3 regions of the Microbacterium sp. DMC48 genome follow, and region 1 is predicted to be linked to each of the others. Evidence: predicted binding sites of a transcription regulator. Region 1 holds the regulator's gene; each other region holds the start of a gene.
The links. Region 1 encodes HrcA, which represses chaperone genes, less so after heat shock. Its sites were predicted from a motif close to TTNGCACTCGNNNNNNNCGAGTGCNAA; they were not measured.
Positions count from the first base shown of each region.

Region 2: ACT53O_RS14195 (Hsp20/alpha crystallin family protein) is a predicted target of HrcA. The motif match lies at 6,118-6,144, and genes of this name have one in related genera.
Region 3: groES (co-chaperone GroES) is a predicted target of HrcA. The motif match lies at 6,010-6,036, and genes of this name have one in related genera.

Region 1 covers NZ_JBQUZN010000004.1:331,896-341,714, forward strand. Annotated here, with positions in the region: gene ACT53O_RS06860 (ExeM/NucH family extracellular endonuclease) at 1-2,260, opposite strand, end outside; gene lepA (translation elongation factor 4) at 2,567-4,417, shown strand; gene ACT53O_RS06870 (DUF1990 family protein) at 4,446-5,096, shown strand; gene hemW (radical SAM family heme chaperone HemW) at 5,096-6,313, shown strand; gene hrcA (heat-inducible transcriptional repressor HrcA) at 6,372-7,409, shown strand; gene dnaJ (molecular chaperone DnaJ) at 7,462-8,571, shown strand; gene ACT53O_RS06890 (16S rRNA (uracil(1498)-N(3))-methyltransferase) at 8,573-9,325, shown strand; gene ACT53O_RS06895 (HIT domain-containing protein) at 9,349-9,696, shown strand; gene ACT53O_RS06900 (PhoH family protein) at 9,689-9,819, shown strand, end outside.
Region 2 covers NZ_JBQUZN010000006.1:467,302-477,120, reverse strand. Annotated here, with positions in the region: gene ACT53O_RS14225 (HNH endonuclease signature motif containing protein) at 48-1,367, shown strand; gene ACT53O_RS14220 (hypothetical protein) at 1,442-1,759, shown strand; gene ACT53O_RS14215 (DUF2207 domain-containing protein) at 1,787-3,631, opposite strand; gene ACT53O_RS14210 (MarR family winged helix-turn-helix transcriptional regulator) at 3,682-4,110, shown strand; gene ACT53O_RS14205 (DUF4287 domain-containing protein) at 4,115-4,411, opposite strand; gene ACT53O_RS14200 (DUF2804 domain-containing protein) at 4,441-5,472, opposite strand; gene ACT53O_RS14195 (Hsp20/alpha crystallin family protein) at 5,590-6,045, opposite strand; gene ACT53O_RS14190 (L-serine ammonia-lyase, iron-sulfur-dependent, subunit alpha) at 6,185-7,690, opposite strand; gene ACT53O_RS14185 (amylosucrase) at 7,757-9,646, shown strand; gene ACT53O_RS14180 (DUF4395 domain-containing protein) at 9,667-9,819, opposite strand, start outside.
Region 3 covers NZ_JBQUZN010000003.1:484,596-494,414, reverse strand. Annotated here, with positions in the region: gene tsaE (tRNA (adenosine(37)-N6)-threonylcarbamoyltransferase complex ATPase subunit type 1 TsaE) at 62-565, shown strand; gene tsaB (tRNA (adenosine(37)-N6)-threonylcarbamoyltransferase complex dimerization subunit type 1 TsaB) at 604-1,296, shown strand; gene rimI (ribosomal protein S18-alanine N-acetyltransferase) at 1,293-1,790, shown strand; gene tsaD (tRNA (adenosine(37)-N6)-threonylcarbamoyltransferase complex transferase subunit TsaD) at 1,787-2,854, shown strand; gene ACT53O_RS02280 (hypothetical protein) at 2,851-3,345, shown strand; gene ACT53O_RS02275 (class I SAM-dependent methyltransferase) at 3,371-4,564, opposite strand; gene ACT53O_RS02270 (extracellular catalytic domain type 1 short-chain-length polyhydroxyalkanoate depolymerase) at 4,588-5,880, opposite strand; gene groES (co-chaperone GroES) at 6,123-6,419, shown strand; gene rarD (EamA family transporter RarD) at 6,561-7,493, shown strand; gene ACT53O_RS02255 (ABC transporter substrate-binding protein) at 7,664-8,998, shown strand; gene ACT53O_RS02250 (ABC transporter ATP-binding protein) at 9,258-9,819, opposite strand, start outside.

The DNA of each region.
Region 1 (9,819 bases):
CGCGCAACGCGCTCGCCTGCGCGACCCGGGCCGGGTTCCACGCCCCCTGTCCGTCCTTCTGGTCGGCCTGCGCGCCGCTGGCGCCGCTGGAACCCTTGGACTTGAAGTGGTTCACGACGAAGAGGAACGGCTCGCCGCCACCGGCGGGCGCGAACTTCTGCGCGATCGGCTCGCGCGCGTTGTCGAAGGCCTGTCCGGATCCCGACTGCGTCCCGAGCGCCAGAGCCTCACCGACGGGTGCGACGCGGGCGGGCTGGTAGATGATCGCGTTGCGGATGACGTCCTGCTCGGATGCATCGGGCAGCTGCGCGGATGCCGGGACGTACGCCCACTTCTCACTTCCGGCAGCGGCGTTCAGCGCCGCGACCAGGGTCGCGACAGCCTTGTCGGGCGTCGACGGCGTCGACTTCGCCGAGTTCTCGATCTCCATGAGCCCGACCACCGAGGCGTCCAGTGTGTTGATCGCCGAGACGATCTTCGACTGCTGACGCGCGAGGTCTGCGGCACCCCAGGCTCCGCGGAGGTCGCAGCCTCCCCGGACGTTCGTGCCGACGCCGGCACGGTCGGTGTACGGCTGGCAGGCCGCGTCGGACGAGCCGAGCGTCGTGAAGTAGTTCAGCACGTTGAACGAGCCCACGCTCAGGTCGCCGCCGACGGGGGCAGGAGCTGCGGTACGCGGGTTGGTGAAGCTCGCCTGACCCTGCGTCTTGCCGTCGCCGGCGAGGAAGGTCACCGGGTTCAGCTTCCACGCGTTGTTGCGGTAGTCCAGCACGAACGAGCCGCTCAGGGACGCGGTGGCGCCCACGACGACCGGCTTGTCGAGCGAAACGTACGCCGGCGTCAGGTCTCCGTTCAGGAGCGCACCGGTGCCGTTGTTGGCGCGCGCGGCATAGTCGAGCGAACCGCCGTCGTCGAGGACGACGCCGCGGGCTAGGTTGTCCGCCGCGGCCGCGGCGGCCTCGGCGCTGCCGGGGCGGGCGACGTCCGTCGGCTGACGGAGCACGCCGCTGCCGGCGGCGAGACCCACTTCGCCATAGCGGTTGGTGTTGTTGGTGTTGGTCACCGTGAAGGTGCCGGTGACGCTCACGAGCATCGACTCGAGGCTCTCGCGCTGGGCGATCGAGGCCGGCCACGTCGTGAGCACGACGGGCTTCGGGGCCGCAGCCGCGTCGATCTTGCGAGCCGCGCCCGTGTCGACCGCGAGCTGGGTGAGGCCGTTGAACTCGGACGCCTTGCCGGTGACGCGGACAGTGTCTCCGAGCGCGACCTCGTTGGCGACGGCCGGGGTCTTCGCGTAGACGAAGATGGCGTCGGATGCCGTGTGGGCGCTCAGATCGATCGCGCCGCCGGTCCCGGGCGTCTGGATGACGTAGCCGTTGTAGCCGCCGGTCGCATACTGAGCGGTGACGACGCCTTCGGTCGTGACGGTCTGGCCGTTCAGCGGGGTGCTGTCGCCGGAGCCTTGGATCGCCGCGATCGGTGTGATCGTCTCGGTCCCGGGGGTTCCCGTCGAGGTCGGCTGCGGCGTCGGGGTGGACGTCGTCGTGGGCTCGGGAGAGGGAGACGCGGTGCCGGTCGGCGCGGGCGTCGGCTCCGTGCCCGCACCGGAGTTCTGCGGAGTGGGGGCGCCCACGGCGAAGTCCGCGCTGTTGACGGCGGTGTTGGTGTGCGACGCGTCGCGCGAGATGCTCGTCGGGTTCTCGGTACCGGGTGCGGGCGAGCCGGCCGCGGGGGTCGCGGACGAACCCCAGGCCACGTAGTCGACGACGTCGGCGTCGCTCGGTCCGGTCACGATGGTCTCATTCGAGACGAGGGCCACCTTGCCGGTCGTCCCGCTCAGCGCGAGCGAGCCGACGGCATCCGGTGTCGGAAGGGGCGTCGTCCCGCCTTGCCCCTTCGCCTCCTGGACGAGGAAGGTGTGTCCGGCGGCGATGGTGCCGCTGAGGGGCTGCGCCGAGAACTTCTTGTCGCCGCCTGCTGCGGCGTACTGCAGCGTCCAGCCGTCGAGGCTGACCGGCGCCGACGAGACGTTCACGAGCTCGACGAAGTCGTGGGTGTAGGTGGCGCCGGAGTTGCCGCCCCCGCCGTACACCTCGTTGATCAGCACGGCGGCGTTCGGCGAGACGGCCGCCTGAGCCGGAATGGTCGCGAATCCCGCGCCGCTGAGGGCGAGGGCTCCGGCGGTGATGGCGGCGACGATCGCGCGCCTGTTCCGCCTCTCGGCGGTGGGACGCGTGGCGTCCCGTGTCGGATCTGACACGTGTTCTCCCTGGTTTCGCATGCAACAGCGGACAGCCGCATACACGGCGGTCCTCTTCGGTGATTGAGTGCCGATGATGAGGTGGCTGTGAGACGAAAAGGTTTCACCGAAGTGAACGCCGCACGACATCCGGTCCCATCGAACGTGAGATCGAGCTTCCGTGGCGCGGATCGCGGCGGCAAGAGAAGGGGCGGTTAACTCTTTCTCATCCGGCGCAGCCCTGGCGCGTCGCGTGAGGGAGAGGCTAAAGTCCCGCGCGCGGTCGCGCGGGGCCCGCCCTGCAGACGCCGGTAGACTGCACGGGACATGTCACCCCGCGCCCTGAAGCCTCTCGAGCCGTCTGCGACCCCTCCAGAGCTGATCCGCAATTTCTGCATCATCGCCCACATCGACCACGGCAAGTCCACGCTGGCCGACCGCATGCTGCAGATCACCGGTGTGGTCTCGGACCGCGACATGCGTGCGCAGTACCTCGATCGCATGGACATCGAGCGCGAGCGCGGCATCACCATCAAGTCGCAGGCCGTCCGCATGCCCTGGGCCACCGCCGAGGGCACCTTCGCACTGAACATGATCGACACCCCCGGCCACGTGGACTTCACATACGAGGTCTCGCGCTCGCTCGCCGCCTGCGAAGGCGCCATCCTCCTGGTCGACGCCGCGCAGGGAATCGAAGCGCAGACCCTTGCGAACCTCTACCTGGCGCTGGAGAACGACCTCCAGATCATCCCGGTTCTCAACAAGATCGATCTGCCCGCCGCCGATCCCGAGAAGTACGCCGCAGAGCTTGCGAACCTCATCGGCGGCGACCCCGCCGACGTGCTGCGGGTGTCCGGCAAGACGGGCATGGGGGTGGAGGAGCTGCTCGATCGCATCGTCGAGCGCATCCCCGCCCCGGTCGGAGACGCCGCGGCCCCGGCGCGCGCCATGATCTTCGACTCGGTCTACGATGCCTACCGCGGCGTGGTGACGTACGTCCGCATGGTCGACGGCAAGCTCGAGCCGCGCGAGCGCATTCAGATGATGTCCACGCGCGCGACGCACGACCTGCTCGAGATCGGTGTCTCCAGCCCCGAGCCGGTTCCGACCCGGGGCCTCGGCGTCGGCGAAGTGGGCTACCTGATCACCGGCGTGAAGGACGTGCGCCAGTCGAAGGTCGGCGACACGATCACCAACCAGCGCAAGCCCGCGAGCGAAGCACTGGCCGGCTACACCGACCCCAAGCCGATGGTGTTCAGCGGGATCTACCCGATCGACGGCAGCGACTACGCCGACCTGCGTGAGGCGTTGGACAAGTTGAAGCTGTCGGACGCCTCGCTGCAGTACGAGCCGGAGACCTCCGTCGCCCTGGGCTTCGGATTCCGCTGCGGGTTCCTGGGCCTGCTGCACCTGGAGATCATCACGGAGCGCCTGTCGCGCGAGTTCGGCCTCGACCTCATCACCACGGCACCCTCGGTGACGTACGAGGTCACGACCGACACGGGCGAGTCGGTCACGGTCACCAACCCGAGCGAGTACCCCGACGGGCGCGTCGCGAGTGTCTCCGAGCCGGTCGTCAAGGTCGGCATCCTGTTGCCCAAGGATTACGTGGGCACGGTGATGGAGCTCTGCCAGCAGCGCCGCGGAACGCTCCTCGGCATGGAATACCTCAGTGAGGACCGGGTCGAGCTGCGCTACAACATGCCGCTCGGCGAGATCGTCTTCGACTTCTTCGATCAACTGAAGTCGAAGACACAGGGCTACGCGAGCCTCGATTACGAGCCCGCCGGATCCCAGGAGGCCGATCTGGTCAAGGTCGACATCCTGCTGCAGGGTGAGAAGGTCGACGCGTTCAGCTCGATCGTCCACCGCGAGAAGGCGTACGCGTACGGCACTCTGATGACCGAACGCCTCCGCAAGCTCATTCCGCGCCAGCAGTTCGAGGTGCCCATCCAGGCCGCCATCGGCGCACGCATCATCGCGCGCGAGAACATCCGAGCCATCCGCAAGGACGTGCTCGCCAAGTGCTACGGCGGCGACATCACCCGTAAGCGCAAGCTGCTGGAGAAGCAGAAGGAGGGCAAGAAGCGCATGAAGATGGTTGGTCGTGTCGAGGTGCCCCAGGAAGCCTTCATCGCCGCGCTCTCCGGCGATGTCGAGGGCAAGGACAAGAAGTAGGCAGGACGCCCCGGTTAGGCTGGACATCATGCGTCGCGGAAGCTTTCAGGACGACACGGTCGACTATGCCGCCGTCGGCGCCACGCAGGCGCACGACCTCATGAGCTATCCGCCCGAGAACAGCGTTCCGGCGGAGGACTCCTGGCTGCTCGGCAGCGGGAAGGCGCGCTTCGAGTCATCGGCCGACGCGCTGCTGTCGTGGACGGCGCTGCGCGGTGCGGGGCTGGAGATCTCGGACGTGCGTCCGGCTGCCGGCCCGATGTACACGGGAGTCGGCTACGACGTCGACGGCAATCCGACGGTGGCGAGCCGCATGGACGCCGATCAGCGCTTCGACGCCGACGGCACGCCCTACGTCGCGGCGGGAACGACCGTACGGGTGCGGGGACATGTCAAGGGCATGAACGCGGACGGTGAGCTGCGCGTCATCTACGCGATCGAAGAGCCGCGACGCGTGGGGTTTGCACTCGGAACCGTCGGGGACTCCGTCGTCAGTGGCGAGGAATCGTTCGTCGTGACCTGGGCGGACAACGACGAAGTCCGGTTCACGGTGCGCGCTTTCGACCGTCCCGTCGCCACGCTCTACCGCGTCGTTCCGGCTCTGGTGAAGCGTCGCCGGCGCGAGCTCTTCCGCGGGTACCTGCGCGCCCTCTCACCGCTGTACACGACGCCGGCCTGATGGGCTCCGCCCTTCCCCTCGGCGATCCCGCTCCGCTCGACGGCGCGCTGCCGCCGGACATCACGATCGAGGCCGCCCGCGACTTCGGCGTCTACCTGCATGTGCCGTTCTGCCGCGTGCGCTGCGGCTACTGCGACTTCAACACCTACACGGCCACAGAGCTGCGTGGCGCTCGCCAGGACGCGTACGCCGACGAGGTTCTCCGCGAGATCGCGCTCTCCCGCGACGTACTGTCGGCGCGGGGACCGCTGCGCGCGGCATCCACGGTGTTCTTCGGTGGCGGCACACCCACCCTGCTGCCGGCGGGGGATCTGGCCCGGATGCTCGACGGCATACGCTCGGCCTTCGCGCTGACGACCGATGCCGAGGTCACCGTCGAGGCCAATCCCGATACCGTGACCGTCGCGATGGCTCACGAGCTCGCCGAGGCCGGCGTGACCCGCATGTCGATCGGCATGCAGTCGGCCGTGCCGCACGTGCTCGCCGCCCTCGACCGCACCCACGATCCGGCGGCCGTGCAGACGGCGGTCGACGCGGCACGCGCGGCGGGCCTCGACGTGAGCGTCGATCTGATCTACGGTGCACCGGGGGAGTCGCTGGACGACTGGCGCCGCTCGATCGAGGCAGCCGTGGCGCTGCGACCGGATCACATCTCCGCGTACGCGCTCATCATCGAGGAGGGCACCAAGCTCGAGCGCCAGATCCGCCGCGGCGAGGTCTCCGCACCGGATGACGACCTCCAGGCCGACATGTACGAGCTGGCCGACGCGACGTTCGCCGCGAACGGATTCGGCTGGTACGAGGTGTCGAACTGGGCGACGGACACCGCCCACCGCTCTCGCCACAACCTCGCATACTGGCGCGGCACGGACTGGTGGGGCTACGGGCCGGGGGCGCACAGTCATGTCGACGGACTGCGATGGTGGAACGTCAAGCACCCCGCGGCATACGCACAGCGCCTCGCCGCCGGCACCTCTCCTGCGGCTGCTCGCGAGCGCCCGGATGCCGCCGCACGGCGACTCGAGGACGTCCTGCTGCGCTCGCGCATCGCGGAGGGCATCGCGGTGGCCGAGCTGACCGGCGAGGGCCGCCACGCGGTGGCCGCGCTCATCGCCGATGGGCTCATCGAGGGATCATCCGCCGTGCGCGGTCGCGTCGTCCTCACTCGCCGTGGACGTCTGCTGGCGGATGCCGTGGTGCGCGCCCTCACCGCCTGAGCACACGATCGCGGTAATATTGGCACTCGATCACCCTGAGTGCCAATAAGGAGGAGCGATGGTCTCGGAACGCGGCCTGCAGGTCCTCCGCGCGATCGTGCAGGACTACGTCGACACCCACGAGCCCGTCGGCAGCAAGGCGATCGTCGAACGGCACCAGTTCGGCGTGTCCGCCGCGACCATCCGCAACGACATGGCGCTCCTGGAGGACGAGGAGCTCATCGCAGCGCCGCACACATCCTCCGGACGCGTGCCCACCGACAAGGGATATCGCGTGTTCGTCGACCATCTCGCCGAGCTGCGCCCGCTCTCGACGGCGCAGCGTTCGGCGATCTCGTCGTTTCTCACCGACCCGGGCGACCTCGACGAACTCTTGATGCGCACCGTGCGCGCCCTCACACAGCTCACCGGCCAGGTCGCCATCGTGCAGTACCCGTCATTCGCCCGCGCGAACGTCACTCACGTCGAGTTCGTGCACCTGGGCGGAGCACGCGTCGTCGTCATCGTCGTCACCGACACCGGCCGGGTCTCCCAGCGCGTGGCCTTCCTCGCCGAGGAACTCACCGAAGAGGCCGCCCAGCAGGTCAAGACGGCGATCTCGCGGCTGGTCACGGGCAAGCCCGTCGCGGAGGCTGCGGCCGCGATCGTCGAACTCTCGGCGTCAGCCCCCGACGGCACCCGCATCGATGCCGCGCTGCGCACCGTCGCGCGGATCGTCGGCGAGGAACTGGAGGACTTCCGCCAGGACCGGCTCGTGATGGCCGGGAGCGCGACACTCGCGCGGCGCGAGAGCGACTTCCGCGGGAGCATCTACCCGCTGCTGGAGGCCATCGAGGAGCAGGTCACCCTGCTGCGTCTGATGGGCGAGATGGTCGCCGACGACCAGGGACTCGCGGTGAGCATCGGCCGGGAGAACGAGCCCTTCGGGCTCACGGAAGCCTCGGTCCTCACGAGCGAGTACGACGCGACGGGTGCACGCGCGCGCGTCGGCCTCCTCGGCCCCACCCGAATGGACTACCCCACCAACCTCGCGGCGGTCCGCGCCGTCGCGCACTATCTGAGCCGACTGCTCGACGAGGACGACACGTCCCGCTGAGCGATCCGCTCCCGAACACCGACCCGCGCCCGCAAGGGCAGGAAAGGCGATTGTGGCCGACCACTACGAAGTCCTGGGCGTATCCCGCGATGCGAGCCCCGACGAGATCAAGAAGGCGTATCGGCGTCTCGCGCGCGAACTGCACCCCGATGTCAACCCGGGAGCGGACGCGTCCGAGCGCTTCAAGCTCGTGACCCACGCCTACGACGTCCTCAGCGACCCGGAGCAGCGCCAGCGCTACGACATGGGCGGCGACAGCTCGCCCTTCGGCGGAGGCGGCGCGGGTTTCGGCGGCTTCGGCGACATCTTCGAGACCTTCTTCGGCGGCGGCGGAGCGCGCGCCGGCCGGCCGCGCTCGCGCCGTGAGCGCGGCCAGGATGCGCTGGTACGGGTGACCCTCGATCTCGGCGACGTCGTGTTCGGGACCCACCGTGACATCGAGGTCGACACGGCGGTGCTGTGCGAGACGTGCCAGGGATCGTGCTGCCAGCCCGGGACGCAACCGGCGACCTGCGACATCTGCCACGGATCCGGTCAGGTGCAGCGCACCGTGCGCAGCCTCCTCGGCAACGTCGTCACCTCTCAGCCCTGCACCACCTGCCAGGGCTACGGCACCACGATCCCTTACCCGTGCGCGAGCTGCCAGGGCCAGGGCCGCGTCCGCGCGCGGCGGACGGTCTCGGTCGACATCCCCGGGGGCGTCGAGACCGGACTCCGCCTGCAGCTGCCGGGCTCCGGGGAGGTCGGCCCCGCGGGCGGTCCGAACGGCGATCTCTACCTCGAGGTCACCGTCGCCACCCACGAGGTCTTCAGCCGGGAAGGCGATGACCTGCTCGCCACCCTCGAAGTGTCGATGCCCGATGCGATCCTCGGCACGCACACCACGATCTCCTCGCTCGACGGCGACGTCGACCTCGAGGTGCGCTCCGGAGTGCAGTCCGGTGACGTCCTGACGATCAAGGGCCGCGGCATCACGCCCCTGCGCGGCGGCACACGCGGCGACCTTCGGGTCGGCGTGCAGGTCGTCACGCCGACGAAGCTCGACGCCAAGGAGCGCGCACTCATCGAGGACTTCGCCAAGCGGACGAAGGCCCCGGCTCCCCGCCTGGCGCAGTTCCACCAGGGCATGTTCTCGAAGCTGCGCGACCGGTTCCGCGGCTGAGATGGCTCTGCACTTCCTCGTCGACGAGCCGTCGGAGGACGGGCCCGCCGTCGCCGACGCCGCTCCGGGCGACGAGATCATCATCGCCGGTGCCGAGGCTCATCATGCGGCGGTCGTGCGTCGCGTCCGCGTCGGCGAAGAGGTGACGGTGGGCGACGGTGCCGGCGTCTGGCTCACCGGTGTCGTCGCGGCATCCGCACCCAAACGCGTCGCGGTGACGGTGACCGCCCGCACCGTCGCCGCGCCACCCAGCCCGCGCCTCGTGCTCGCTCAGGCGCTTGCGAAAGGCGACCGCGACGAGCTCGCGGTGCAGGCGGCAACCGAGCTCGGCGTCGACGAGATCGTGCCGTGGCAGGGCGCGCGCAGCGTATCGCGCTGGAGCGACGACAAGGCCATCAAGGGCGTCGCACGCTGGCAGAGCATCGTCCGCGAAGCCGCCAAGCAGGCGCACCGCCCATGGGTTCCGCGCGTGTCGGCGCCGGTGTCCGTCGCCGGCCTCGCCGCACGTGCCGCGGACGCGCGCGTTCTCGTGCTGGAGCCCACAGCCGCCACGGCCTTGAGCGCCGTCCCTGTGGCCGACGGCGCGGAGATCGTTCTCGTCGTCGGCCCCGAAGGCGGCATCGCCCCCGACGAACTCGACGCGCTCGCGGATGCCGGAGCCATCGCCGTCCGCCTCGGCAACACGGTGCTGCGCACCTCCACCGCGGGACCGGCTGCCCTCGCCGTGGTCAACGCCCGCCTCGGCCGCTGGTGACGGGCGCTGACTACACTCGGAGTATGAGCGAACCGTCCATCTTCACGCGCATCCTGGAGGGCGAGATCCCGGCCGAGATCCTTGCCGAGACCGAGAACGTGTTCGCGATCCGCGACATCGCACCACAGGCACCGGTGCACCTGCTGGTGATCCCCAAGAGCGCCGCCTACCGCGACGTCGTCGAGCTCGCGGCATCCGACCCGGCTCTCATGAGCGAGATGGTGGGGCTGGCGAACACGCTCGCCGCCGAACACGCCGACGGCGACTTCCGCCTCGTGTTCAACACCGGTCCGGCCGCCGGCCAGAGCGTGTTCCACGTCCACGCGCACGTGCTCGCGGGAGGACTGGACGAGGGGAGCCTCGGTGGCTGATTCCACCGACGACGCGTACGCGACCGCACCCGCCGTCGACCGGATTCTCGCCGACGGCGTGGCGATGGTCCAGCTGCTCGGACCGCAGGACCGGCTGCTGCGGGTCGTGGAGCGCGAACACCC
Region 2 (9,819 bases), on a different contig from region 1:
AGGACTTATCCCGCTCCAGTGTCGGAGGTCCGCGACAGAATGAGGTCATGGCCACCACCGAGTCCCCCACGACGCGCGATGAGCGCGCGCTCGTCGGTGAGATCGTCGAGGCGCTCGTCGACCGGCGTCGACGTATTGCATCGCTGCAGGCGGAAGAGGCCGTGCTGCTGCACGCGGCGCAGGAGCAGGCGCTCGCGCGACGCGACGTCACCTGCGCCGATCCGAATGCTCCCGACGACATCACGATCCGGTCGATCGCCGCCGAGATCGGTGCGGCGACACAGCAGTCCGACCGCACGATCCAGTCACGGATGGACGAGGCCTCGACGCTGGTGACACGCTTTCCGGCGACGCTTCATGCACTGACGACCGGCCGGATCAGCCGCGCGCACGCGGCGGTGATCACGGATGCCGCGGCACGCCTCACCGACGACGACGCCCGCGCCGCCTACGAGACGGCGGTCCTGCCGGTGGCCGAACGCGAGACGGTCGGGAGACTGCGACCCATCGCCCGCCGCCTCGCCGACGCCCTTCATCCGACGCCGATCGATGACCGCCACCGCGACGCCCGCCGCCAGCGCCGCGTCTGGGTCTGCGATCGCGAGGACGGTATCGCGGAACCCGGCCTCACCGGCCCCGCCCACCTCGTGCACGGCGTCTACGACCGCCTGACCCAGCTCGCAGGCGCCGTCGTCGACGCGCCCCGCCCCGCAGCCCCGGACGATGAGACGATCACGGCGACCGTGGATGCCGCGTCCGCGACCGCTCCCGACGCACGACGGCTGGATGAGGTTCGCGTCGACGTCGCACTCGACCTCCTGCTCTGCGGACATGCGACCGCCGAAGCGAGCGCCCAGAGCATCCCCGGGGCCGATGCGATCCGCGCCCGCATCCAGGTCACGGTTCCCGCGATGAGCCTGCTCGGCGCCGCGGACGAGGCGGCCGACCTGACCGGATACGGTCCGATCGGCCCCGACCTCGCGCGACAGCTCGCGGGCAGAGCCGCCGGGTGGGATCGGCTGTTCACCAGCCCGACGACGGGGGCCGTCCTCGCGATCGACCGCTACCGCCCGTCTCGTGACCAACTGCGCATGCTCCGCGCGCGCGACGAGCACTGCCGCTTTCCCGGATGCCGCCAACCGATGCAACGCTGCGACGTCGACCACACCGTCGCCCGCGAACACGACGGGCCGACGTCGGTCACGAACCTGGCGCATCTGTGCCGACGGCATCACACTCTCAAACACCATTCCGCCTGGCGCGTCCGCCAACGGGCGGACGGCATTCTCGAATGGACGAGCCCGATGGGTCGGCGATACGACGACCGTCCCGCGCGCACTCTCGTCTTCGACCCGCCGCCGTTCTGAGACCGACGCGGCAACCGCGATCGCGAGACCGACGCGACACCGGAGCATGCCCCCTCCCGTGATGGAATGTCACCATGCCCGACGACGTCATCTCGCTCACCCTCGACGGCACACCCGACCTCCCGAGCGCGATACTCCAGACCCTCTACCGCCTCACCGGACGATCCACGGTCGAGATGCGACTCGGCATCCAGCGTCACGAGCCGCTCTTCACCGCCGCGCTCTTCGGTCCCGACCACATCGATGTCGTCCCCCGCCTCGAGAAGACCATCGCGTACCTCGACGAGCTGGGCCTGCCGTTCGCGCTGCACGCTCAGTTCGACGGCGAGCGCGACGACATCGACCGGGCGACGCTCCGCAGCATCCTGGAGGGCGACGGCGGCGCGCTCTGACGTCGTCGCGACCAGTCGACGAGCCGGTCAGACGCCGCCGCCTCCGCCACCCCCGCCCCCGCCCCCGGCGGAACCGCCCCCTCCCGATCCACCCGACGTCGATGACGACGACATCGCGGCGCTCGAGAGCGAACCGATCCCCGCCGAGAACGACGACGCGTCGAAGGCCCCGGTGCCGTAATACCAGTACGGTCCCGCCGCACCCACCGCGGTGTACAGCACGGCCAGCTGCGCCGACCACTGCTTCTCCTGGCCGAACACCACCGCGTAGGGCAGCAGCTTCTCGTATAGATCCAGCTTCTGGCGCGGGTCGTTCACGTCCACCGCCACCCGCTCCGCCCCCGCCGGCGATTGGAGCATCCGAATGCGGTCGGCCTCGGCCCACCGAATGAACTCCTCCAGCCCCCGCAGGTGATCGCGGGTTTCGGCTCCGAGCGCTGTGAGGGGCTTGCGTGAGCAGATGCCGATCACCACGACCGCGATCGCCACGCTGATGCCGATCACCGTCCAGGGAAGGGCCGGCTGCACGTACGCTCCGATCGCGACGAAGCCCAGACCCAGGGCCAGTCCTGCGCCGACGACGGCGAGCAGGATCGGCAACCAGCGGGCACGAAGCGGCACCGCTCTGCGCAGTCCGCGCACGGCCAACTCCGTCTCCGCCGCCGCGAGGATCTTCTGCGCCACCTTGGAGAAGCGCGTGTCCTGCTTTCCGAACGGGTACTGCGCGCCCGGCATCCCGCCCGGGAACAACCCGTCCAAGAGCATCATCCCGTCGCCGTCCGCTTTCGAGCGGTCCACCAACTCCGCAATGAGCTTGGGCTTGCCCCAGCCACGCCCGTCGGACTCCAGGATGCGGATCGACCCGCGCACCGCCTGCTCCAGCACTTCTGCGGGGATCGCCTTCGACGACTGTCCGAGCAGCACGGCGCGCTCGAGCGCATCCACGATCTGCGGAGGATCGTACTCCGCGATGATCGTCGGCCGACCGGGCTCATCCGCCAGCTCGCGCCGCCGCGCACGCAGGCCCAGAACACCCGCTCCCACGGCGAGCGCACCGGCGCCCAGCTGTCCCCAACCGAGGGGGGAAGCCAGGTATCCGGAATCGAAGGTCGCGAAGGTCCCCTCGGCGAACCCGACGGCCATCGTGAGCGTCTGGTGCGGCTGCACATCGTCGGCGACGGCCGTGACGACGACACCCCCGGCGCTGCCCGCGGCATCCGGCGCCGACGAGATCGACGCGCACGACGTGTGGGCGTCCTGCACTCCCTGGTAGCACGACATGCTCCCCGTCAGGGATGCCGCGAGTGGGGCGTCCAGGTGCAGCCGAGCCGTGACGCGCCCGAACGACTGACCCCAGTCGACGCCGTTGACATCCCAGTAGAACTCCAGGCCGGAGTCGGGGAAGACCCACGTCACGTTCTCGAGCGTGTAGGTGAGGACGAAGGTCTGCGCACCGCGCAGGTACTCGTCCGACCGCGAGACGACCGAGAACACGCCGTCTTGATCTTCCACCTCGCTCGGTCGTGGTGATCCGTCGCCGTCCGTCACCGAGACGAGTGAGGGGCGCAGCGGCTGACCGTTGTAGGAGTCGGGGATCTGGCGGCGAATGCCGTGGTTCTGATCCGCGTCAGGGAACTGTGCGACGAGCGTCTCGACGACGCGCAGCCGACTGGTGCCGTCGGCGGCCCGCGTCAGGGTGTAGTCGACCGTCATCGACGAGAAGGAGAAGTCGTCGACCCCTGTCGCCGCTCCGGCCCACGCAGGGCTCGCCGCTCCGGCCCACGCAGGGCTCGCCGTTCCGGCCGCCACCGCGACCGCGATACCGACGATCGCGAGCGCGACGCCGACGATTCGTGCACGTACGCGCCCCATGCACATCAGCCTATGGGGCGTCGTCCGAGCTGCCCAGTACAGTTGACGCCATGACCGACCGCCGCCTCGCCATCTCCGCGTGGGAGAGCCTCTTTCGCGCGCAGCACGAGATTTTGCGCGAGATCAGCGAAGACTTCGGCGAGGACGAACTGACACAGGCCGAATACGACGTGCTGCTCACCGTCGTCCGGGGTGATGACAACAGTGCGCGCCTGCGCGACGTGACCGCCAACATGCTCATCAGCCAGCCGAGCGTCTCGCGACTGGTCGACCGCATGGTCGCCCGCGACCTCATCAGCAAGTGCGTCGATCCGCTCGACGGGCGCGGCGCGGTCGTCCGCGCGACCGAACGGGGGGTGGCCGCCTTCCGGCGCCTCGCGACCGTGCACGGTCGATCGATCGCCGAGCGGATGTCGGTGCTCAGCGACGACGAGCTGGCACAGTTGCAACGGCTGACGACGAAGCTGCGGGGCGCCTGAGCCGTCAGAACCCGCGCGACGGGTTCGTCGCCTTACCCTTGAGCCATAGGGTGTCGCTCTCGTCGCTGTGCGACGTGCCGCTGCCCACGTGGGTCGACGCGATCTTGGGCCCCTTTGTGATCACGTGCACGAGCGCCATCGCGTGCCCGCGCCCGAGCCCGTAGTCCTCGGCGAGCCATGCGACGATCTCACCCGCCTTCGTCCCCGGTCCGAAGCCCTTCGCGCTGGCTTCGTCTACGAGCTCCTGTGGCGTCCGCCCGGTCTTGTCCTCGATGTTGTCGAGATATGCCTGAAACGACATCCTTGCCCCTTCCTCTGGCCTCTCCCCGGCTACCACCGGTTGCGGACATCCTCCGCGAAACCTTCGATGCCGTCGAACGCGATCACGCCGCCGTCCCCCGCGAACGTCCCCGACCAGGTGCCGAAGCACTGATCCGTTCGCGAGGAGACCACGCCGAGGTTCGTCGCCGACTTCTTGTCGTAGAACGGGGTGAACACGGCATCCAGGCCTCCCCCGTGCACCCGCCACGGACGCAACGGCGCGGCGCGCTCATACTCCCAGACCACCGACGCAGAGATCTTGTGCAGAACGCCGTCGAGCACGACGGCGTTCTCCGTCGAGCCCGTCCCGTCGGTCCACCGTCCCCCGACCTGGATGCCGAGGCTGCGCCCGTCTGCGAGGGTGCCCGATCCCGCACCCCAGTTCCACGACACGTCGTAGGGCCAGCGCCCCCGCCCGTGGTCGAGCACCGCCCACGATCCCTGCCCGACGTCGTAGTCGATGCCGTCGAGCGTCAGCACCCCGGATGCCGGGAGTGCGACATCCTTCACGGTGTACTGGAAGCGCCGAGACGACCACGGCACGACGACCGCCAGCAGCTCGTGTCCGGGCGGGCGGCGCACCGTGATATCGAAAGACGCGTCCGCGATCTCCGCGTGCAGACGCCAGAGCGTTCCCCGCTCGGCGGGAGTGATCGTCGCGGCGAGATCCGCGTGTCGCGCGATGGCGATGCCCGTGCCGAGCGACGCGGGAAGGGACACCTCCCGCGACGGCAGCACCGTCACACTGCGACCCCACGAACGGGTCGTGGCTCGATCGTGGATCCACACTTCGTGCACGGCCGCATAGTCCAGCGACGACACCGTGAGCGAGACGATGTGCGTGGGAGTCATGACGTTCCAGTACTCCCAGCGCTTGTTGCGTCCCCACGAGCGGACGAAACGTCCGCGCCCGATGCCACGGGTGTCGATGAGCGGCGCGCGGGCGAAGCCGATCGCCTCCGGGTTGAGTCGACCATCGGGACCGGTGAGGGCGACGGGTTCGGTGATCTCGCGCTCGCGCGCGACGGGGGGTGCGGTCATCGGCATCCTTGCTGACGTTCCGAGTGCTGGTACTTCCGGCGGGTGCTTCGACACTAGCGTGCGCACGCGAACCGCCCCGGTCCTCGCGGACACGGGGCGGCTGCGCGCGGTGCGGGACTACTGCTCGACCGGCTGCGGCTCCTGCGCGGATTCGTGCGCCTGGATCGTCGGCGCCGCGCCATCGGCGACGACCTGGACCTTGCGCGGCTTCGCCTTCTCGCTCACGGGGATCGTGACCGTCAGCACGCCGTTGCTGTAGGTGGCGGCGATGCCATCGGTGTCGATTCCCTGACCGAGGTTCAGCTGGCGGAGGAAGCTCGCGGTCTCACGCTCGCGCGTGATCCACTTCACGCCGTCGCCCTCGCTGAGGGTGCGCTCGGCACGAATGGTCAGCAGCTGGCCGTCCACATCGATGTCGACCGAGCCCGGGTCGATTCCCGGAAGGTCGGCGCTGAGCACGTAGTGGTCGCCGTCGCGGTAAAGGTCCATCGGCATCCGGCGGGGTCCCCGGCGCGTGTCGAAGAGGCCCGACGCGATGCGGTCGAGGTCACGGAACGGGTCATACGTGGCCATTGTTCTCTCCTTGTCGTGTGTCACTGTGATGGTCTGTCAAAGTTGAGCCTCATCGACTCAACCACCATCAGATTAGCACTCGCCCCATGAGAGTGCCAATGGTTCACGCATGGCGAACACGAGCGGTTGCGGCCGCCGTTCAGCACTCCACGACGTTGACGGCGAGTCCGCCCTCGCTGGTCTCCTTGTACTTGGTCGACATGTCGATGCCGGTCTGACGCATCGTCTCGACCACGGCATCCAGCGGTACGTAGTGCGTGCCGTCGCCACGCAGCGCGAGGCGCGCGGCGGTGACCGCCGTGGATGCCGCGATCGCGTTGCGCTCTATGCAGGGGATCTGCACGAGTCCGCCCACGGGGTCGCACGTCAGACCCAGATGGTGCTCCATCGCGATCTCGGCGGCGTTCTCGATCTGGCGGTTCGTGCCGCCCATCACCGCGGTCAAGCCGCCGGCCGCCATCGCGCACGCCGAGCCGACCTCGGCTTGACACCCGCCCTCGGCTCCCGAGATCGAGGCGTTGGCCTTGAAGAGCGAACCGAGAGCCGTGGCCGTCAAGAGGAATCGACGGATGCCGCGACGACGGTTCGCCTCGGCGAGCTCCTGCGCGGTGGCGACGACGCCCTCGGCTCGGTGGGCCGCATCGCCGGATTCGCCGCCCTCCGGACCGTGCAGCCCGAGAAGCGCCGAGCCGACGAGTTCGCCGTAGGGAGTGACCGCGTTCTCCGCCCCGATGCCCGCATCGGCGAGGAAGCGCCACCAGTACATCGCGACGGCCGGAAGGATGCCAGCAGCACCGTTCGTCGGCGCCGTCACGACCCGTCCACCGGCGGCGTTCTCCTCGTTGACAGCCAGCGCGAACGCGCCGAGCCACTCACCGGGAAGCTCGCGCCCCATCGCCTCGACGCTCTCCAGCTGCGCGCGGATCGCGCCCGCACGCCGCTTCACCTTCAGCATTCCCGGCAGCACCCCGTCGGCGTGCAGGCCCGCATCGACGCATGCCGCCATGGCGTCCCAGATCGCGTCGAGCCCGGCCGCGACGTCTGCTTCCGGTCGCAGCGCCTCCTCGTTGCGCCGGGCGACCTCTGCGATCGTGAGCCCGTAGGTATCGCAGACGTCCAGCAGCTGCGCCGCCGTCGCGTACGGCAGCGGGAAGGATGCCGCGGCCACCGCATCCGACTCGCCCTCGCGCCGGATGAACCCTCCACCGATCGAGTAGTAGGTGTCCTCGCGCAGCACCGCACCGGCGGCATCGCGGGCGACGAGGGTCATCGCGTTGGGGTGTCCGGGAAGACGCGTCCGCGGTGCGAGCGAGATGTCTGAGCGTGAGAAAGGGATCGGGATGCGACCGTCCAGGAGGAGGTGCGCGCCGTCGACCCAATCGGTCCAGGCGCCCCGCACGCGCGCCGGATCGACGGTCTCGGCCGCGAACCCCTGCAGGCCCGCGACGACCGCGTCGGGCGTGCCGTGTCCGATGCCGGTGGCGCCGAGCGACCCGTACAGTGCGCACTCGACACGCGCCAGACCTGCCAGATCGACCGCACGGCGCGCGAAATCTCGGGCCGCGCGCAGCGGGCCCACCGTATGGGAGCTCGATGGTCCTACCCCGATGGAGAACAGGTCGAACGCCGAGACGTACGCACTCACGTGTGTGAGCCTACGCCGCCCGCCGCGCCGGGCCCTGCCCGATACGCTGAGACCGGAGGGGGAACCATGACCGCACTGACCACGTCCGACGCCGATCGCGTCGCGGCGCTCGAGGCCTGCGAGGCGGCAGGGCGCCTCGACGACGCGTTCCTCACCCGGTTCGATGAGCAGTTCCCGCGGTTGCACGGCCTCTTCACCCGCCTCTACGGCGAGCGCACCGACGGCCGCGAGCAGCTGGCGGCCACGGTGGCGGCGGCATCCGCCTCGTGGAATGCGCGCCCTCTCGACCTGAAGGTGCACGACGCGCAGCGCGCCGCCGACCCCGAGTGGTTCCAGTCCGAGCGCATGCTGGGCGGCGTCTGCTACGTCGACCGCTTCGCCGGCAACCTCGCCGGCGTGCGCGAGCTGATCCCCTCGTTCCGCGAACTCGGGCTGACCTACCTGCACCTCATGCCGCTGTTCGACGCCCCCGCCGGCGACAACGACGGCGGCTATGCCGTCTCGAGCTACCGGCGCGTCAACCCGAGCCTGGGCACGATGGCGCAACTGGCCGAGCTGGCGGCAGAGCTGCGGTTGGCGGGCATCTCGCTCGTGCTGGACTTCATCTTCAACCACACCAGCAACGAGCACGAGTGGGCTCAGAAGGCCGTGGCGGGCGACCCCGACTACGCCGACTTCTATCTGATCTTCCCCGACCGACAGATGCCCGACGCCTACGAGCGCACGACGCGCGAGATCTTTCCCGACGATCACCGTGGATCGTTCGTGCAGCTCGAGGACGGCCGCTGGATCTGGTCGACCTTCTACCACTATCAGTGGGACCTCAACTACGCGAACCCCGCCGTCTTCCGCGCGATGGCGGGCGAGATGCTGTTCCTGGCGAACCAGGGCATCGAGGTGCTCCGGATGGATGCCGTGGCCTTCATCTGGAAGCGTCTGGGAACGTCCTGCGAGTCGCTGCCCGAAGCCCACCTGCTGCTGCAGGCGTTCAACGCGGTGCTCGCGATGGCCGCGCCCGGCATGATCTTCAAGTCCGAGGCGATCGTCCACCCCGACGAGGTCGTCAGCTACATCTCAGCCGAAGAATGCGAGCTGTCGTACAACCCGCTGCAGATGGCGCTGACGTGGGAGGCGCTCGCCACGCGCGACGGCCGGCTCCTGCAGCAGGCGCTGGATCGACGCCACGCGCTGCCGGCCGGCACGGCATGGGTGAACTACGTCCGCAGCCACGACGATATCGGGTGGACGTTCGCCGACGAAGACGCGGCCGAGCTCGGCATCGACGGCTACACCCACCGACAGTTCCTCAACCGCTTCTACACGGGCCGCCACGAGGGAACGTTCGCGCGCGGCGTCGCCTTCCAGGAGAACCCCGTCACCGGCGATGCCCGCGTCACCGGGACGACGGCGTCCCTGGCCGGTATCGAAGCGGGAGATCCGGGCGGGGAGGATCGCGTGATCCTCGCGCACGCCCTGGCACTGTCGACCGGCGGCATCCCCCTGCTGTACCTCGGGGACGAGGTCGCACAGCTCAACGACTACTCCTACGCCGACGATCCGGTTCGCCGTGGCGACACCCGCTGGGTGCACCGCGGCCATCGTCCGCGCGATGCCTACGCGCAGCGCGACGACGACACCACGCCGGCCGGGCGGGTGTTCCGCCGACTCACCAAGCTGATCTCGGTGCGCCAGCAGTCTCCGGAGCTCGCGGGCAACGCGCTCATCCCCTTCCATACCCCGCACCCCGCCGTCATCGGCTACCAGCGCCCCGGTGAGACCAGCACGCTGCTGGTGCTGGCGAACGTCGGCGACGCCGAGGTCACGATCGATCCGCTCACGCTGTCGGGCTTCGAGCGCACCGCCTTCGACCCCGTACACGACGCGAGCGTCGACCTCGACGAGGGTCTTGCACTGCGCCCGCACGGGTTCGTGTGGCTGCGCGTCACGCCCGTCTGACGGGCGCGGCCTGACGTCCCTCAGGCGCCCAGCAGGCCGCCCCGCGGGCGGAACACGCCGGCACGGGCGAGCGCGAGGTAGAGCAGGCAGCCGAGGCACACGCCGAAGGCGGCGTTGAGGAACGCGGCGATGAATGCGAGGGCCGCGGCGATCGGCAGGGCCCACGCGATGCC
Region 3 (9,819 bases), on a different contig from region 1:
GGAATCCGCGACCCGTCCGCGGTGTTGCACGCCAGCGGAGAGAAGACGAAACGGTGATCGCATGAGCGGATTGGATGAATTCGTCGGGCAGCGCGAGATCGCCTCGCCCGCAGAGATGGAAGAACTGGGTCGGGCTTTCGGCCGCGCGCTGGGCGCCGGTGATCTGGTCGTGCTCACGGGGCCGCTGGGCGCGGGTAAGACGACGTTGACGCGCGGTATCGCCGCCGAGCTGGGGGTGCGCGGCCGCGTGCAGAGCCCGACCTTCGTCATCGCCCGCACCCACCCCTCGCTCGCCGACGGTCCCGCGCTCGTGCATGTCGACGCCTACCGGCTCGGCACCGACGGCGAGCTCGACGATCTGGACATCGACTTCGCCCACGCGGTCGTCGTCGCCGAGTGGGCGGCGCCGTTCGCGGATGCCGTCGCCGACCGCTGGTGGGAGGTCGAGATCGACCGGGGCTGGAGCGGCACCGGCGTCGACAACGCCTGCGGCACCGCCGGTCCCCACATGGCCGCGATGGAGGACGCCGCACCACGGCTCGTCCGCATCACCCGCCACGGGTGAGCGCTCCGGCGGGCGTTCACCCCGATTACCCTGGAGGGGTGATCCTCGGCATCGACACCTCGCTCGGCACCGCCGTCGGCGTCGTCGATCCCGACGGCGCGGTCCGCGCCGACCGCACGAGCGACAACCCACTCGGCCACGCCGAAGTCATCGGCGACCTCCTGCGCGACGCGCTCGCCGACGCGGCCCGGGGCCCGATCGGACAGACCGGGGCGGCAGAGCCGGTCAGCCTCACACACGTCGCCGCCGGCATGGGGCCGGGCCCCTTCACGGGGCTGCGGGTGGGTATCGCAGCCGCGCGCGCCTTCGCTCTCGCGCGGAACCTTCCGGTCGTCGCCGTGCCCAGTCACGACGCGGCGGCCCTGGCGATCCTCCTCGACGATGCGATCGCCGATCCCTACGCCGAGGCGCGCCGGTTCGCCGTCGTCACCGACGCCCGCCGGCGTGAGGTCGCGTACTCGGTCTACGAGGGCATGGATGCCGACGGCATCCCGATCCGCACCGCGGGACCAGCCCTCGCCCTGCGCACCGATATCGACGCGGTGCTGTCCGCTCACGAGGCGGACCGCGTCGAGGTGACGACGATCAGCGCGGCCATGCTCGCCGTCGTCGCGGCGCGCGCCGTCGCCGCGGGACGCGAACTCGCCGGTGCCGAGCCGTTGTACCTGCGTGCTCCCGACGTGACGCTGCCGAAGAGCGTCATCCGCCCGGGCGTCGAGGGGCGCGCATGACGCTGCGCGCCGCCACCGTCGACGACCTCGCGGAGATCATGGACCTCGAACGCGCGTCGTTTCCGACCGACGCGTGGAGCGAGCCGATGATGCGCGAAGAGCTGCTCTCACCCCACGCGCACTACCTGGTCGACGTGGAGGCGGGGCGGTTGCTCGCATACGGCGGGGTGCGCGCCGTCGCGCGCGCCGCCGATGCCGACATCCAGACGATCACCGTCGCCGCGTCCGCGCGGGGCCGCGGGCGGGGGCGGACCTTGCTGCGGGCGCTGCTGGAGGCAGCGCGGCAGCGCGGGGCGCGCGAGGTGTTCCTCGAGGTGCGTGCCGACAACCCGACCGCCGCCGCACTGTACGTCTCGGAGGGGTTCCTCGAGATCGCGCGTCGCCCCCGCTACTACCAGCCCGACGACGTGGATGCCGTCGTCATGAAGCTCGATCTCCTCGCCTGGGCCGCCGAGCGAGACGCACAGACGCAGACCGGGGGAGTGTGCTCATGACCGTTCGTGAACCGCTTGTGCTCGGCATCGAGACCAGTTGCGACGAGACCGGCATCGGCATCGTCCGGGGCCGCACCCTGCTCAGCAACACCATCTCGAGCTCGATGGACGAGCACGCCCGCTTCGGCGGGGTCGTGCCCGAGGTCGCCGCCCGCGCGCACCTCGAAGCTCTGCAGCCGGCGATCGACGCGGCCGTGGCCGAGGCCGGCATCGCCCTCACCGACGTGGATGCCGTCGCCGTCACGAGCGGGCCGGGCCTCGCCGGAGCGCTCATGGTCGGCATCGGCGCCGCCAAGGCGCTCGCCGTCGGCCTCGACAAGCCGCTGTACGCCGTCAACCACCTCGTCGGGCACATCGCCGCCGATCTGCTCACCGGCGAGGACGTCGACTACCCCACCGTCGCGCTGCTGGTCAGCGGCGGACACACCTCGCTGCTGCTCGTGCGCGATCTCGTGAGCGATGTGGAGCTTCTCGGCGAGACCCTCGACGACGCCGCCGGTGAGGCCTTCGACAAGATCGCCCGGATTCTCGGACTGCCCTACCCCGGCGGACCGGAGATCGACCGCGCCGCGGCGGGCGGCGACCCGGCCGCCATCCACTTCCCGCGCGGGCTGTCTCGCGCCTCCGACATGGCGGCGCACCGCTACGACTTCTCCTTCTCCGGTCTGAAGACGGCCGTGGCGCGCTGGGTCGAGCAGGCCGAGGCCTCGGGGCAGCAGGTCGCGGTGGGAGATGTCGCGGCATCCTTCCGCGAAGCCGTCGTCGATGTGCTCGTCACCAAAGCACTCGATGCGTGCGCGCAGCACGGCGTGCCGCGCCTGCTGCTCGGGGGCGGCGTCATCGCCAACCGGCGCCTGCGCGAGGTCGCGCTGGCGCGCGCGGCCGAAGCGGGAGTCGCCGTGCGCATCCCGCCGCTGAGCCTGTGCACCGACAACGGGGCCATGATCGCCGCGCTCGCGTCGGAGCTGATCGCGAGTGGACGCGCTCCCTCGAGCCTCGCCTTCGGTGCCGACTCGACGTTGCCGGTGACCGAGATCCAGGTCGCCGGGGAGGCCACGGGATGAGCGACGACCGCCCCGACACGGCGCCCGACGACGTTCCGCCGCCGCGCATCGACGCCCGTCTGGAGGCGCCATCGGCCGACGTCGCGCCCGCGGGCACGGCGGCCCTGCCCGGAGCGCATCGCGGCGGCTTCCAGCGCGAGCTCACCGAGCCGGTGCCGGTTGCGGTCGGCGCGCCGGTGGAGCCGGATGCCGCGACCACGGGGTCGTGGACACCCGAACCCGACGTGCGGTGGGCGCCGACGCCGCCGGTGCTGCCTCGCAGCGCCTCGTGGGCTCTCGCCCTCGCCGTCGTGGCACTGATCGTCTCGCTGGTCGTCGGCTGGGGCGTGCTCATCGGCATCCTGGCCGCGGTGCTCGCCGTGGTCGCGCTGCGCCGTCCCTGGGAGAGTCGGGCCGTCGCGGTCTGGGCGCTGTGCCTGAGCCTGCTGTCGCTCGCCTACAGCGCGGGCTGGCTGTGGTGGGCGTCGACCCAGGGGCCGCTGTTCGGCTGACGGCGCCGCGCCGGCGCGATCGGCGTCAGCGGGTGACGCGCTCGGCGAGCAGCGCGACGCGTGAGGTCCCCGCACGCGTGAGGATGAGCGTCGCGGCGCGCGGACCGGTCAGCTTCAGCTGGGTGCGAAGGATGGCGGGGTCGACGTCGACGCCGCGCTTCTTGATCTCCAGCGTTCCGATCTCCCGCTCGCGCAGGGCGCGCCGGAGCGCCTTCACATCCGAGGGCAGCTCCTCCAGGATGCGGAAGGACTGCACGAAGGGGCTCGTGATCTCGGCATCGGAGGTCAGGTAGGCGATGCCGGGGGCGAGCATTCCGGCGTCGAGGCGGCGAGCCACCTCGCCGATGAGGCGCGCACGGATGACAGCGCCCTCCGGCTCGTGGACGAAGGCGCCGAGCGGCCGTGTCTCGGCATCCTCGGCATCGGACGCAGCGGTCAGCTCGGCGGCGCTGTCGGAGCGGACGACGAGGGCCGAGCGGCGAACACCGTCGCGAGCGAGCGTTCCGGTCCAGACCACGAGCTCGATCGTCGACCCGTCGACGCTGATCCACTGCGCCTCCGCATCCGCGGGGATCTGTGCCCGGTCGAAGGCCGGTCCGAGTTTGATGCCCGCGGGCATCCGCTGCGCCAGCGCGAAGACCCATTCCAGCGGCGGCGACCAGTCGCCCGCGGCGACCCGCACCGTCTCGGTATGGCCGGCCGTGCGTCGGGCCGGATCGAGCCACACCGCCTCGACGCCGTCGAGGGCGACCTCCTCGGCGCGGGCATGGCGCACGGTCGCGGACTCGCCGAACGGGGCGAGGTTGTACGCGGCCAGGGCGGCCGTGGTCTCGTCGGCGTCGACGGCCAGCACGTCGAGGCCGATCCCGGCGAACGCGAGCGCATCGCCCCCGATGCCGCAGCCGAGGTCGGCGACGCGGTGCACTCCGGCGTCGCGGAACCGGCCCGCGTGGCGGGCGCCCACCGACAGCCGTGTGGCCTGTTCGAGACCCGCCCGCGTGAACAGCATGCGGTCGGCGAACGCCCCGAACTTCGCGCGCGCCCGCGTCCGCAGCCGCGCCTGGCCGACGGCGGCCGAGACCAGCTCGGGCGTCAGGCCCTGCGCCCGCAGCCGCGACACGGTGCGCGCCACCTCGTCGGCGGAGTCGATCGCGCCGAGCTCATCGGCCAGCCGCAGCCCCTCGGGGGTGAGCAGGGCGGTGAGCTCGGCGCGTTCCATCCCGCCAGCCTATGCGGGGCTGCTCAGCACCCGCTCACCTTCGTCCAGCGCGATGCCGACGTCTGCTGCAGACTCGTCACGGTCGCATCCCCCTGCCCCAGGTAGTCCAGGCTGCCCACCGCGTAATACGGGTTGTAGGGATTGACGCCGTAGCTGGTCGCCCGGCCCGCGGCCTTGTGGGCGGCATTGGTCGCGCTCACGCACGTCGCGCCCGGTGCGGTCGGCGTCGGGCTGGGGCTCGCGGTCGGCGTCGCCGTCGGCGTCGGCGTGGGCGTCGGCGTCGGACTCGGTGTCGCCGCGCGGTCGACCCGCCGGTTGTGCGCGAAGAAGAAGCCGGTCACGTACGCGGGGTAGTCGATGCTGTTGGTCGAGACGTACGAGCCGCCCGGCCCGCCGCCGGCCGGCCAGTTGTGACCGAGGCCGGTGTTCTGAATGAGCGAGACGCGCGGACCCGCGGCATCCGCGTACATCGTGCCCGACCCCGCCGTGTTGGTGCCGGCCAGCCCCGCCAGCGAGAACGTCGACGACGACCCGGCGCCGTAGATGCCGGCCATGATCTGCGCGTTGAGAGTGTTGTAGCCCGTCGCGACCGTGGTGTCATTCGATCCGTAGATCACCGAGGTGAGCTGGCTCGAGAACGATGCGGATGCCGAGCCGGCGAAGGTGCGGCACGTGGCCGTGCCCTGAGCCTGCGAGACGGCGACGCTGCCGATCTGTCCCGACGTCGTGCCGACGGTGGGTCCGGCATTGATGCCGATGCCAGCGAACACGTCGGGGGCGAGGCACCCCATCACCATGGTCTCGCCGCCGCCGGAGGACAGGCCCGAGAGGTACACCTGCGCCGGGTCGATGCCGAGCGCCGCGCGGCCGGTGAGCGCCGACACCAGCGCCAACAGGTTGTCGTCGTGGCGGGCGGGTGCGGTGCGCGAATGGTTGCCGTCGTAGTAGTCCCAGCATCCGAGCACCACACCCCCGCCCGGGGCGTCGGGAAGGGCGACGACCATGCCGTACTGCTCCGCCGTCGCGGCCCAGTTGCCGGCGGTCTGCAGAGTCGACGCCGTCTGCACGCACCCGTGCAGGCTGATCATCAGCGCGCGACCGTTGCCCAGCGTCGCGGCGCTCGCCGGCGTGTAGAGCCGCACGCTCATGCCCGCGATCGACTCGGTCGTCCACGACCCCGTCGCCGCCGCAGCGGGGCTCGCTGCCGGTGCGGCCAGGAGAGCGCCGACAGCCAGGGCCGCCGCCGTCAGGGCCGCGGCCAGCGCGCGTCGCCGCCGATGAGCGGGGTGATCCGTCGTGAGGTCGGGGGTGGTCATCGGTCGACTCCGATCCCGCTCCCGCCATCGTCCGGGCACCGTTGCCCGGTCGTCCCGGTCGTGGGAGCGCAGGTCCGATGGTAAGTGAAACATGATTCATGTAACAGGGGGGGTGGTGGTCTCGCAGAGTTGGCACTCGCGTTGCACGAGTGCCAGCCGCGCTCTAGACTTCTGTTAGCACTCCACCCCTGTGGGTGCTAACGAGTCTTGAAGCATCACGCCCAGCAAGAAAGAGGTAGACCGTGTCGGTTTCCATCAAGCCGCTCGAGGACCGCATCGTCATCAAGCAGGTCGAGGCTGAGCAGGTCACGTCCAGTGGCCTCGTCATCCCTGACACCGCCAAGGAGAAGCCCCAGGAGGGCGAGGTCGTGGCCGTGGGCCCCGGCCGCATCGACGACAACGGCAACCGCGTGCCGCTCGACGTCGCCGTCGGCGACCGCGTCATCTACAGCAAGTACGGCGGCACCGAGGTGAAGTTCGGCGGCGACGAGTTCCTCGTCCTGTCGGCCCGCGACGTTCTGGCGGTCGTCGTCCGCTGACGATCGCACACGACGATGGCCCCCGGCAAAGTCCGGGGGCCATCGTCGTTGACGCGGATTGGCGGAGGAACGACGACCAACGGCAGGATGCCTCGGCATCCGTCGGTCCGAAGATGTCACGACCGTCGTAGGCTTTCTCTCATGACACCCGCCGAGACCGCACGTGAAGAGCGGCGCGGGGGGATCTACGCCTTCGCGGCGTACTTCCTCTGGGGATTCATGCCCCTCTACTTCCTGCTGCTGGCGCCCATCGGGCCGTGGGAGATCGTCGTCTGGCGCATTCTCTTCTCCCTCGCGTTCTGCGCGATCCTGCTGACGCTCACCCGCACGTGGGGCAAGCTCATCGCGATCCTGCGTGATCGACGGCTCGTGTTCTGGACGATCATCGCGGGCCTGCTGATCTATGTGAACTGGCAGGTGTTCCTGATCGGCATCCTCACCGGGCACGTCATCGAGGGGAGCCTCGGGTACTTCATCAACCCGATCGTGACCGTGCTGCTGGGTGTGATCGTGCTGAAGGAGCGTCTGAGGCTGGCGCAGTGGATCGCGATCGGGTTCGCGGGACTGGCCGTGATCGTCATCATCGTCGCCTACGGATCGTTCCCTTGGATCGCGCTGACCCTGGCGGCGAGCTTCGGCACCTACGGTCTCGTGAAGAAGCAGATCGGTCCTCGGGTCGATGCGATCAGTGGCCTCACCCTGGAATCTCTCTGGCTCACCCCGATCGCCCTCATCCAGCTGGTCGTGGTCGCCGCCACCACCGGCCTCGTCTTCGGCACCCAGGGCGCCGGGCACACCGTCCTCGTCACCCTTGCCGGCGTCGTCACCGCTGTTCCGCTGCTGCTGTTCGCCGCGGGTGCGCGACGGGCGCCGCTCACCGTGATCGGCTTGCTGCAGTTCGTGGCCCCCATCCTGCAGTTCATCATCGGCGCGTGGATCCTGCACGAGCCGATGCCGCTCGAACGCTGGATCGGGTTCGCGCTGGTGTGGGTCGCGCTGGTCGTGCTGAGCGTCGATTCCGTGGTGTCGTCGCGGCGGGCCCGAAACGTCTCGGACGTCGCCGATCTGGTCTGAGAACGTCTCGACGACGTGAGCGGCGCCCGCGCGACGTTCATAACGATTGCGTCGCGGTGCTTCTCTTCGATGCGTGCGCGAAACATCCTGGTGACACAGCAGGTTTAGCGTTCAAGCCAGACCGCGGAGCCCGTGCGCCGCGCGATGTCATCGAAGAAAGGGAAGAACCCATGGTTCATCGCAACAAGGCGCTCATCGCCGCGTTTGCGCTCGCGGGCGCCGCGTCGCTCGCCCTCGCAGGGTGCTCCAGCTCGGGCGGAGGCGGCACCACGTCGGCTCCCACGGCAACCTCGACGGGGTCGGCGGACCCTGCCGCCGCCTGCACGCCCGGCACGCCCTCGACCGGACCGTTCACTCTCGCGACGATCCTGCCGCAGACCGGTTCGCTGGCCTACCTCAACCCGCCCGCCGAGGCCGGCTACGGCCTTGCCGTCGAAGACATCGACGCCGCCGGCGGTGTGCTCGGTCAGCCCATCAAGGTCGGCCCCATCACCGACTCCGGCGCCTCGTCCGACCTGTCGGTCTCCACCGCCTCGGCTGCGCAGATCGCGTCGTCGGACGCTCAGGTCGTGCTCGGTGCCGAGTCCTCGAGCGTCAGCCTCAACTTCGTCGACACCATCGTCTCGAAGTGCAAGGTGCAGATCTCGCCGGCGAACACCGCGACCGAGCTCTCCGGTTACTCCAGCTACTACTTCCGCACCGCTCCGCCGGACACGGTGCAGGGCTCGGCGCTGGGCAACCTCGTCATCGGTGACGGCGTCCAGAAGGTCGCGTTCATCGTCTTCAACGACGCGTACGGCACCGGCCTGCGCGATGTCGTCGAAGACACCGTCACCAAGGCGGGCGGCGAAGTCGTCTACGGCGCCAAGGGCAAGGGCCAGGAGTTCGCTCCCGGTCAGAAGACCTTCTCGTCCGAGGTGTCGGCGGCTCTGGCGGCCAAGCCCGACGCGATCGTGATCCTCGCCTTCGACGAGACCAAGCAGATCGTCCCCGAGCTGAAGGCTCAGGGCTGGGATCTGTCGAAGACGTACCTCGTCGACGGCAACACGGCCGACTACAGCAAGGACTTCGAGGCGGGCACGCTCACCGGCGCCCAGGGCACCATTCCCGGCGCCCAGCCCGACCCCGAGTTCAAGCAGCGCCTCGTGGACTTCTACAAGAAGAGCGCGAACGCCGACCTGAAGGACTTCTCGTACGCTCCCGAGTCCTACGACGCCATCGTGCTCGCGGCACTGGCCGCCGAGAAGGGCAAGGGCACCGACGGTCCGACGATCCAGGCGAACCTCGCCGCGGTCTCGGGCACCACCAACGGTGAGAAGTGCTCCGACTACGCCTCGTGCCTCGCGCTCATCAAGAGCGGCAAGGACATCACCTACACGGGTAAGGCGGGCATCGGTCCGTTCAACTCCCAGAACGACCCGTCGAGCGCCTACATCGGCATCTACAAGTTCGACGCGAACAACACTCCCGTCTTCCAGAAGTCCATCCAGGGCTCCGTGAACTGACACCTGCGCACGACAGAAGGGGCGGATGCCGCGGCATCCGCCCCTTCTTCGTGTCTCGGCGCGCAGCCGGCGGGTGCATATGCCCGCCGCGGCATCCGATCTCCCGTCGCCAGCGCCGTCAACAGATGCGGATGCGGTCAACGGATGCGGATGCCGTGCCGTTCGGCGTCCGCATCCGTTGCGCATCTCCGCATCGAAAGCCGCGCGCGTGCAGAAGGGGCCTCGCCGAGACGGCGAGGCCCCTTCTGTCCCTGAGCGGTCAGTCCGAGTGCGACGCCTCGACATCCGCGGCGAGCGTGCCGAGGTACAGCTCGATGACCTTCGGGTCCTTCGCGAGTTCGCGTCCCGCGCCCTCGTAGGCGTTGCGGCCCTGGTCGAGGACGTACGCGCGATCGCAGATCTGCAGGCAGCGACGGGCGTTCTGCTCCACCATGATGATGGTCACACCGGTCTTGTTGATCTCCCGCGTGCGGATGAACGTCTCGTCCTGGCGAACGGGGGACAGGCCCGCGCTGGGCTCGTCCAGCAGCAGCACCTTCGGCTTCATCATGAGGGCGCGCGCCATGGCGACCGACTGGCGCTCGCCGCCGGAGAGCGATCCGGCGCGCTGCTTGCGACGCTCGCCCAGCACGGGAAAGAGCTCCCAGATCTCGGCGACGCGGCTCTGGAACTCCTTGGGTCGCAAGAACATGCCCATCTGCATGTTCTCCTCGATCGTCAGGGAGGGAAAGACGTTGTTCGTCTGGGGAACGAAGCCGATCCCCGCCTGCACCAGCTGGTTGGCCTTCTGGTTGGTGATGTCCTCGCCCTCCAGCGTCACG